One region of the Paenirhizobium cremeum genome, then DNA from elsewhere that is predicted to be linked to it. Evidence: predicted binding sites of a transcription regulator. Region 1 holds the regulator's gene; the other holds the start of a gene.

What was found. The regulator PhoB, encoded in region 1, activates phosphate uptake and scavenging genes when phosphate is short. The targets are predictions, from matches to a motif close to TGTCATNNANCTGTCAT.
Region 2: the regulator PhoB is predicted to act here: its motif matches at 2,880-2,896, upstream of ACLBKR_RS05705 (YrbL family protein).

The regions. Positions count from the first base shown of each region.
Region 1 covers NZ_CP180217.1:126,332-131,260, forward strand. The annotation lists gene pstA (phosphate ABC transporter permease PstA) at 1-1,208, shown strand, start outside; gene pstB (phosphate ABC transporter ATP-binding protein PstB) at 1,222-2,037, shown strand; gene phoU (phosphate signaling complex protein PhoU) at 2,086-2,799, shown strand; gene phoB (phosphate regulon transcriptional regulator PhoB) at 2,832-3,515, shown strand; gene ACLBKR_RS00655 (GcrA family cell cycle regulator) at 3,618-4,142, opposite strand; gene ACLBKR_RS00660 (aspartate aminotransferase family protein) at 4,582-4,929, shown strand, end outside.
Region 2 covers NZ_CP180217.1:1,152,032-1,156,960, forward strand. The annotation lists gene hemB (porphobilinogen synthase) at 1-821, opposite strand, end outside; gene ACLBKR_RS05695 (DUF6163 family protein) at 947-1,384, shown strand; gene ldtR (transcriptional regulator LdtR) at 1,515-2,024, shown strand; gene ACLBKR_RS05705 (YrbL family protein) at 2,021-2,824, opposite strand; gene ACLBKR_RS05710 (L,D-transpeptidase family protein) at 2,998-4,326, shown strand; gene ACLBKR_RS05715 (aminotransferase class I/II-fold pyridoxal phosphate-dependent enzyme) at 4,516-4,929, shown strand, end outside.

The DNA of each region.
Region 1 (4,929 bases):
TTGCCGCCATCGCCTTCGGTCTGCTGTTCCTGTTCCTCCTGCTGTTCTCGGTCGTTTCCAAGGGCTATACGGCTTTTGAACAGACGATGATTACCGTTCCGATCGAGTTTTCGGAAAAGGTCATCGATCCGAATAACAAGCGGGCAGAAAACCCGAATGTGTTGCAGATGGCGAATTATCCGCTTCTGGCAAGGGATGCGGTCGCCAAAGTCCTCGGTGTCGATACGAGTGATCGCGTCAAGGCGCGCGCCGTTCAGGACATGCTGTCCGACAGCGTTCGCGTGGCATTGCGCGATATGGTTCTTGCCGATCAATCGCTGATCGGAAAGACGGTTCCGGTGACCCTGCTTGCCAACGCCAACATCGACTCCGCCTACAAGGGCCAGATCGATCTGTCGGTTGCCGAGCAGAACCGCAAGGTTTCCGACCAGCAGCTCGCATGGATGAACCAGCTCGCCGAAAGCGGCGCGCTTGCCGGGCACTTCAACACCGGCATTTTCGTGAACGGCGCATCGAGCCGTCCGGAAGCGGCGGGTGTCGGGGTGGCACTCATCGGTTCGGCCTACATGATGCTGATCGTCCTCGTGCTTTCGCTGCCGATCGGTGTCGCGGCTTCGATCTACCTTGAAGAGTTCGCCCCGAAGAACCGCTTCACCGACCTGATCGAAGTGAACATCAACAACCTTGCTGCCGTCCCCTCGATCGTATTCGGTCTTCTTGGTCTTGCGGTGTTCATCAACTTCATGGGCCTGCCGCGTTCGGCCTCGATTGTCGGCGGTCTCGTGCTGACGCTGATGACCTTGCCGACCATCATCATCGCCACGCGTGCGGCTTTGAAGGCCGTGCCGCCGTCGATCCGCGCTGCCGCGCTCGGCCTCGGCGCTTCGAAGATGCAGACGGTCTTCCATCATGTGCTGCCGCTTGCCATGCCGGGCATCCTGACCGGCACGATCATCGGCCTGGCGCATGCTCTCGGTGAAACGGCACCGTTGCTGCTGATCGGCATGGTGGCTTTCGTCGCCAACTATCCAGGTACGCCGCTCGAGCCGTCGACCGCCCTTCCGGTGCAGATCTACCAGTGGGCGAACGAGGCGGAGCGTGCTTTCGTCGAACGTACATCGGGAGCGATCATTATTCTGCTCCTGTTCCTTCTGGTAATGAATGTGGGCGCAATCCTGTTGCGGCGACGCTTCGAACGGCGCTGGTAGAGGGAGAAGAGACATGAACATGATGTCGGAATCAGCAGTTGAAAAGGCGCTGGATCAGAAAATGAGCGATGTGAACTACAAGATGATTGGCAAGGACGTCTCGGTTTACTACGGCGAGAAGCGCGCGCTTTTCGACGTGAACCTGAACGTTCGCGAGCATACGGTAACCGCGCTCATCGGCCCTTCGGGCTGCGGTAAGTCGACCTTCCTCAGGACGCTCAACCGCATGAATGACACGATCGACGGTTGCCGGGTCACCGGCAAGATCACGCTCGACGAGATGGACATCTACGATCCGTCCATCGATGTGGTCGAACTGCGCGCGCGCGTTGGCATGGTTTTCCAGAAGCCGAACCCGTTCCCGAAGTCGATCTACGAGAACATTTCCTACGGCCCGCGCATCCATGGTCTCGCCAAGTCGAAGGCCGATCTCGACCAGATCGTCGAGACCAGCCTTCAGAAGGCCGGCCTCTGGAACGAGGTGAAGGACCGCCTCCATGAGTCTGGCACCGGTCTCTCCGGCGGCCAGCAGCAGCGCCTGTGCATTGCCCGTGCAGTCGCCGTCAGCCCGGAAGTCATCCTGATGGACGAGCCTTGCTCGGCACTCGATCCGATCGCGACCGCCAAGGTCGAGGAACTGATCCACGAGCTCAGAACCAACTTCACGATTGTCATCGTGACGCACTCCATGCAGCAGGCGGCCCGCGTTTCCCAGCGCACGGCGATGTTCCACCTCGGTCTGCTGGTCGAGGAAAACGATACCGACAAGATGTTCACCAATCCGGACGATCAGCGCACGCAGGACTACATCATGGGCCGCTTCGGCTGATGTCGCCGCATCCGGTGATCGATCTTCCATTTCAAGGATACCAAGAACATGTCTTCATCGCATATCTACTCGGCCTATGACGAGGAACTGAAATACCTGATGCGCCGCATCTCCGAGATGGGTGGGCTTGCCGAACAGATGGTGGGCGACAGCATTCGCGCGCTTGTCAATTCCGATGCCGCCCTTGCCCAGAAGGTCATCTCCGACGACGTCATCATGGATGCCGCCGAGCGCGAGATCGGCGACAAGGCGATCGTCACCATCGCCCGCCGCCAGCCGGTTGCAGCTGATCTTCGCGAGATCATCGGCGCGCTCAAGATTGCCAATGACCTGGAGCGGGTCGGCGATCTCGGCAAGAGCAACGCCAAGCGCGTCATGGCCGTTCAGGCCACCGGCGTTCCGCGCAAGCTCGCCCGCGGCATCGAGCATCTGTCGGAGCTTGCGCTCGTGCAGCTCAAGGAAGTGCTCGACGTCTACACGACACGCTCGGCCGAAAAGGCCAAGTCGATCCGTGATCGCGACGAGGAGATCGACGCCATCTATACCTCGCTCTTCCGCGAGCTTCTGACCTACATGATGGAAGATCCGCGCAACATCACCAGCTGCACGCATCTTCTGTTTTGCGCCAAGAACATCGAGCGCATCGGCGACCATGCCACCAATATCGCTGAGACGATCTACTACATGGCGACGGGCGCTCAGCCGGAAGGCGAGCGCCCGAAGGAAGACCTGACGGCTACCGTCGGCGCCATCGCCGAGTGAGCCGTCGGTCCTGAGAGAGGTAGTTGAAGTCGATGTTGCCCAAGATTGCTGTCGTTGAGGACGAAGAAGCACTGAGCGTGCTTCTTCGTTACAATCTCGAGGCTGAAGGTTACGAGGTCGAGACCATCCTGCGTGGCGATGAAGCGGAGTTGAGGCTGCAGGAGCGGGTTCCCGACCTGCTCATCCTCGACTGGATGCTGCCCGGTGTCTCGGGCATCGAGCTTTGCCGCCGGTTGCGTATGCGGCCGGAGACGGAACGTCTGCCGATCATCATGCTGACGGCCCGCGGCGAAGAAAGCGAGCGCGTGCGCGGTCTGGCGACCGGGGCGGATGACTATGTCGTCAAGCCGTTCTCGACCCCGGAACTGATGGCGCGTGTCAAGGCCATGCTGCGCCGCGCACGTCCGGAGGTCCTCTCCAGTGTCTTGCGTTGCGGCGATATCGAACTGGACCGCGAGACCCATCGGGTTCATCGCAAGAGCCGCGAAGTCCGGCTTGGGCCGACCGAATTCCGTCTGCTGGAGTTCCTGATGGCTTCCCCCGGGCGCGTTTTCTCGCGTTCCCAGCTTCTGGACGGCGTCTGGGGCCACGACATCTATGTCGACGAACGCACGGTCGACGTGCATGTGGGTCGCCTTCGCAAGGCTCTCAACTTCTCGAATATGCAGGATGTGATCCGCACCGTGCGCGGCGCGGGATATTCCATGGAAGCCTGATTGGGTTTTTCCAGGATCACATTGCGGATACGTTGTGACAGACAAAAAACGGGCCGAAAGGCCCGTTTTTACATTTCCGGTTTTGTCCGAAGACGCCGGACTTTATCGAGCCGACCTACGCCTGTCGCCAATCGGCTGGTAGGCGAGCTTGGCGTGATAGTTGCAATAAGGGGAATTATCGGACGACTCGCAGCCGCAGAAATGGAAATCGTCCTTCATAGGATCGCCGATCGGCCACTTGCAGGTGCGTTCCGTGAGTTCCGTCAGCGCCAGACGCCGGGAAATCGGCACGACCACGTTGCTCGCCGGAGCGATATCGATTTCCTCGATGCCTTCGATCTCGATTTCTTCCTTGAGCATGTTGGCGCCGGCAGGCCGCGCAACGGTGCGGGTGGTGACGCGCGGCGCATAGTTCTGGGCGCGGGGCGGCGTCGCCGTGCGCTTTGCCGTCCGCGTCGTCGCGACGCTGCCGCCGGCCTTGGCGCGGCCCGGGAGGCTGAGGCGGTGAACTTTGCCGATAACGGCATTGCGGCTCACTCCGCCAAGTTGCGCGGCAATCTGGCTCGCGCTCAAGCCTTCGGCCCAAAGCCGCTTCAGCTTTTCTACTCGCTCATCCGTCCAGTTCATGCCATTTTCTCCGCCGGTCGCAATTCGTGCTGGCAGAATCCCTCGCCGTTGCTTCGGAAAATTCCGAAACAAAACTGCCTCGATACTGTCGGTGACTAATTCCGCCGCATGCAATTTCTTTATTGGTTCTTAACCTAGTGTGAGGCTGACTCCGTGACAAGAGTCGGCGGAATCATCGGGAATCGATTTCGAAGTTTTCCCCAACTTGCTACCGAGGCGCGATCATGTTCGCCCATGCGCCGCTTGGCTCTGTCCCTCGACTCCGAGTGGCGAAAATTCCGCTTTTCCGCGGTGTTTCGTTGACAGGGAGGGGCGAAATGACGATAGTGCAGCCGCCGCCGCAAGGCGGCATTTTTGATTTTTTGGACCCGGCGGAACAGGGGTTCCGGTGCGGTCCGCACCCGAAAAGACAAAAGCTCTTCGAAAGGAGTCTTTCGCTATGGCCGAGGCCTCTCCGCTTTATCAGACTTACATGCGCGCTCCGCTGCGTTTCGAGCGAGGCGAGGGCGTGTGGCTGATTACGGAAAACGGAGAGCGATATCTCGATTTCGCAGCGGGTGTCGCCGTGAATTCGCTGGGCCACGCCCACCCTCATCTCGTCGGCGCATTGCGTGAGCAGGCCGATAAGGTCTGGCATCTTTCGAACCTCTATGAGATCCCAGGCCAGGAAAAGCTCGGCAAGCGCCTGACCGAGGCGACCTTTGCCGACCGGGTGTTTTTCACCAATTCCGGTGCAGAGGCGCTTGAATGCGCCATCAAGACGGCCCGCCGCTATCAGTTCTCCAAG
Region 2 (4,929 bases), 1.0 Mb from region 1:
TCCTTCATCCGCCAGCAGATATCGAGGTAGGGAAGGCCGGGCTTGACCATCAGCATGTCTGCGCCTTCCTCGACATCGAGCGCAGCATCGCGGATCGCTTCGGTCCCGTTGGCCGGATCGATGTAGTAGCTCTTCTTGTCGCCCTTCAGCAGCCCGCCGGTCGAGATGGCCTCGCGATAGGGGCCGTAATAGCCCGAGGAAAATTTCGTCGCGTAGGACATGATGCCGACATTCTGGTGCCCGGCGGCATCCAGCCCGCGGCGAATGGCGCCGATGCGCCCGTCCATCATCTCGGAAGGAGCGATGATGTCGGAGCCGGCGTCTGCCTGCAGCACTGCGGCGCGCACCACCTGTTCGACGGTTTCGTCGTTGGCGATTTCGCTGCCGCGCAGGATGCCGTCATGGCCGTGGCTGGTGAAGGGGTCGAGTGCAACGTCGGTGATGACGCCGATATTGGGAACGGCTTTCTTGATTGCAGCCGTGGTGCGGTTGATCAGGTTGTTCGCCTCAAGGATCTGCGATCCCGTCTCGTTGCGCAGTTCCATCTCGATATTCGGAAAGGTCGCCAGCGCCGGAATGCCGAGATCGGCCGCCTCCTTCGCTGCCTCGACAGCCTTATCCACAGACATTCTGTTGACGCCCGGCATGGAGGCGACGGGCTCGACGATGCCTTCGCCGGGAACGACGAAGATCGGCCAGATGAGGTCGTCGACCGTCAGCCGGTTTTCCTGGACCATGCGTCTTGTCCAGTCGGCCTTGCGATTGCGCCGCATGCGGCGGTGCCCGGTGATCTCGTCGACCAGATGTGTCTTGTCCTGCATGGTATTGCCTCGTCTTCCTCTGCAAGGGGGAACCCTGCTGTAATCCAGCAATTGAAAAACCGCAAAGAGGCGCTTCGTCGCGCCATGACTGGCAACGACACGCCCCTTGCGCATATGCTTCGCGCATGGAGCCTGATTCTCAACATGCACCGAAAGGCAGCGTCGCGGAAATCCTGTTCGTGATCTTTTTGAGATTGATCGCGATCGCATGCCTGTGGTTCGGCCTGCAATACTGGGGGATGCTGGTCGGCTATTCGCTGGGCGGGCAGGGACGCTTCGACCTTCTGTCACTGCCGTGGAAGGTCGCGGGCGCCAGTCTCTCGGTCATCTTCCCCGTTGCGGCCCTCGGGCTTTGGCTGACCGTCTCCTGGGGGCCGGTCATCTGGGCGCTGGCGGCCGGAACGCAGATCCTCATGCACGGCCTCTGGTCCGGGGTTTTCGGCGCCAATCCGATCGTGATTGCCATGCATGCTTTGGTCGCGCTGGTCTATGTCGTGTTCCGCCTGGCGCTGTGGCTCGAAAAGCGCCACAAACAGGAGGAGATAAGGCTTGATTTACCGTAATGTCATCGCTCTTGCCGGTAAACTCTTGTTAAGCCTGCGTTTTAAGTAGAATTTTATGTGCATTGGATATGGTCACTCACAAGGCGGGAGAAAAACAAAGCCGCCAGACAAAACAGTGAGGCAGACCGACATGAACACCAAGCTCAAGCCGCAGCAGAACACCCTGGCACCGCAGGACGAGGCGATCCGTTCGCTCTACATGGAATCGCTCCATCTCGTTGAACGCCTGCACCGCCGCCTTCTCGACGTCATCAAGGACGAGTTCGACCGTCAGGGTCGCAGCGACGTCAACGCCGTTCAGGCACTTCTGCTGTTCAACATCGGCAATTCCGAATTGACCGCCGGCGAACTGCGTTCGCGCGGCTACTATCTCGGCTCCAACGTTTCCTACAACGTCAAGAAACTGGTGGATCTCGGCTTCATCAACCATCAGCGCTCGCGCATCGACCGTCGTTCGGTCCGCATCAGCCTGACGGAAAGCGGCCAGGAAATCGCCGAAACCGTTGCCAAGCTCTACGAGCGGCATATCGGCTCGATCCAGAAGGTCGGCGGTATCGGTTCCGACGAGTTCACCCAGATGAACAAGCTGCTGCAGCGTCTGGACCGCTTCTGGAACGACCAGATCTTGTATCGCCTCTAAGCAACGGGTTTGCTTGCCAGCTCTGGCCGGGATGCATTGGTTTGCTTCCCGGTCCACTCCGCTTTAAGGGCCGGATAGCGTGCGAAGATGGCCTCGAAAAGACCGTCTCGGGCGCGTTTGAGACGTCGCCTGTTGAGGAGGGGGCTGAGCGAGCGCAGCGGGATAATATTCTTCTCGCCGATCCCGTCGATGACCACGAATTCGGGTCGGCCGGAGCGGGTTTCGCTATATAGAAACTGCCGCATATGCATGTCGGAGAGCACCACGTGCATCTCCATGCAATCGTCGAAAAGGCGATTGAGCGCTTTCAGGTGCTTGAAGGCCAATGCACCGTTCTCAAACAGTTTTTCAAGCGTCGGGGCAAGTGCGTCGCCGGTACCGCCGATCTTTTCGGTCACGAGCGCTAGCCCGGCTGTCGTCGACACCAGGCCGCAGGGCACCGCAATCGGCGGCGCGCCCCGCAGGTCTTCGTTCCAGCGACGGCTGAGGATCAGGTATTGGGTGAGTTCCCGCCGAAAGCCGCGATAGACACCGAGCGGGTTTGTCCGCTTCATCAGGCTTTCGCCCTTCAGACGGGCATCTCCGGATGTCCTCGCCGGATCTATGATTTTTAGAACCACATCCTGCATGTCCGGGTGCGTGTAGACACGTTTTAGTGATCCGGCCGTCTCGAACTTGCATTCCGCGATATCGAGCCGGCTGCTAAACCTGCCGTGAAAGTCCTTGCGTGCCATGGCGTTCTTCGATCGTAATATTTTGTAACAAAACATAATATGACAGGAATACGACAGTTCGTGCAATAGCCGGAGCCACGAATTGGCCATATTGGTGTGTGAGCGCCGGACATCAAAGGACGGTCATGTATCCGTCGCGGCGCCTCAGGCCTGTATGCCGAAAACAGGCCCTGGCGTCCGTTTGTTAACCATGCCTTGCTAGAGGATGGTTTTCGTTTGAATTGAAAACGGTAGGGAAGATGTCGAAGAAATCCGGAATTGTCGACTTGTCACGCCGCGCCCTGTTGCGCGGTGCCGCAGCAGCAGGCGCAGCCGCCATCGCCGGTCAGGCCGCAGCACAGACGGCCGTCGATGAGTTGATCACCGCTCCGAGGCGCGGCAACTGGGACGACCAGTTCGATGCTCAGGCTTCCCGCGCAACGGCAGCTGTCGTGTCGAACACGCCGATGCTCAGCGCCAGCAATCTCATTAACTTCCAGCAGGCCATTGCCAACTATCAGGCCATCGTCTCCAACGGCGGCTGGCCGCAGGTCAATCCCGCGGTAAAGCTCAAGATCGGCGTCATCGACCCGTCGGTCCAGCAGCTTCGCCAGCGCCTGATGATCTCCGGCGACCTCGACCGCTCGGCCGGCATGTCGAACGCCTTCGACACCTATGTCGATGACGCGGTGAAGCGTTTTCAGGCACGCCACGGTCTGCCGGAGGACGGCGTTCTCGGCGAATTCACCCTGAAGGCCCTCAACGTTTCCGCCGACACCCGCCTGATGCAGCTGAACGTCAATCTGCAGCGCCTCCAGGACATCACCGCCAAGCCGATTGAGTATCGTTACATCGTCGTCAACATTCCCGCGGCCTATGTAGAAGCCGTCGAGGGCGATCGGGTGGCGCTTCGCAATACCGCGATTGTCGGCCGCGACACCCGCCCGTCGCCTCTGGTCAGCTCCAAGGTGTCCGACATCATCCTCAATCCGTACTGGACTGCGCCGCGCTCGATTGTCGAAAAGGACATCGTGCCGCTGATGCGTAAGGACCCGACCTATCTGGCGCGCAACAACATCCGGTTGATCGATGGCAAGGGCAATGAGGTGTCGCCAGAGAGCATCGACTGGTTCGCGCCCAAGGCGCCGAACCTGATGTTCCGCCAGGACCCAGGCAAGATCAATGCGATGTCCTCGACGAAGATCAACTTCCCGAGCCCCGAAGCCGTCTACATGCACGACACGCCGACGCAGGGCCTGTTCAACAAGCTGATGCGCTTCGAGTCCTCGGGCTGTGTGCGCGTCCAGAACGTGCGCGACCTGATTGTCTGGGTGCTGAAGAACACACCCGGCTGGAACCGCCAGGAGATCGAGCGCGTGATCGCAAGCCGCGTCAACACGCCGATCCCGGTTTCGGATGAAATCGGTGTTCACTGGGTCTACCTGACTGCCTGGTCGGCGAAGGACAACGTCGTCCAGTTCCGTGACGACATCTACGGAAAGGACGGAAACGCCCAGTTGGCCCTGCAGACCAACATCGGCGTCGAACAGGTCTCCGGTTCCGTAGAGGACGATATCCTGCCCCAATAAACGGCGCATGCATCCGCCGCCCCATGCTCGAGCGGGGCGGCGGACGCGCGTTAACGATCGCGCAGCATACCGCTATCGGGTGACGAGTTCTAATCGTTAAAAATTCATTAAAATTTTCAGTTGTGTTAACCATCAGCCGAAAATATCATCTGACTGGCCATTTGTTTGAGTTGGAGGCTGGGACCCACGATGGATATGAGTAGCTCGAGCCGGAAAGTCAGCATTCCAGCAGCAGCCCTTCAGGGCAGCCTGAGGGACTATCGGGCGCCGACAGGTCCCGATCTTGTCGGTCGCGTCGACGGTTTCTTCGAATGGCAGGATTTGCGGCGGCGAAACGAAGTGTGGCCATATGCCCGCTCGACGGAAACGGCGCCGGCAACCTTTTGCAAGGTGCGCTCCGATGCGGACCGAAGCTTCCAGGGCATCAATTTCGCTTCCCAGGATTATCTCAGCCTTTCCTCCCATCCGCGCATCAAGCAGGCGGCGATCGAGGCGGTCGAACGTTATGGCGTGCACAGCGCCGGCTCGGCCGCTCTCCTCGGCAATACGGCCAACTCGCTTGAGCTCGAAGCCAAGTTTTCGGATTTCCTCGGGGGCAGGGAG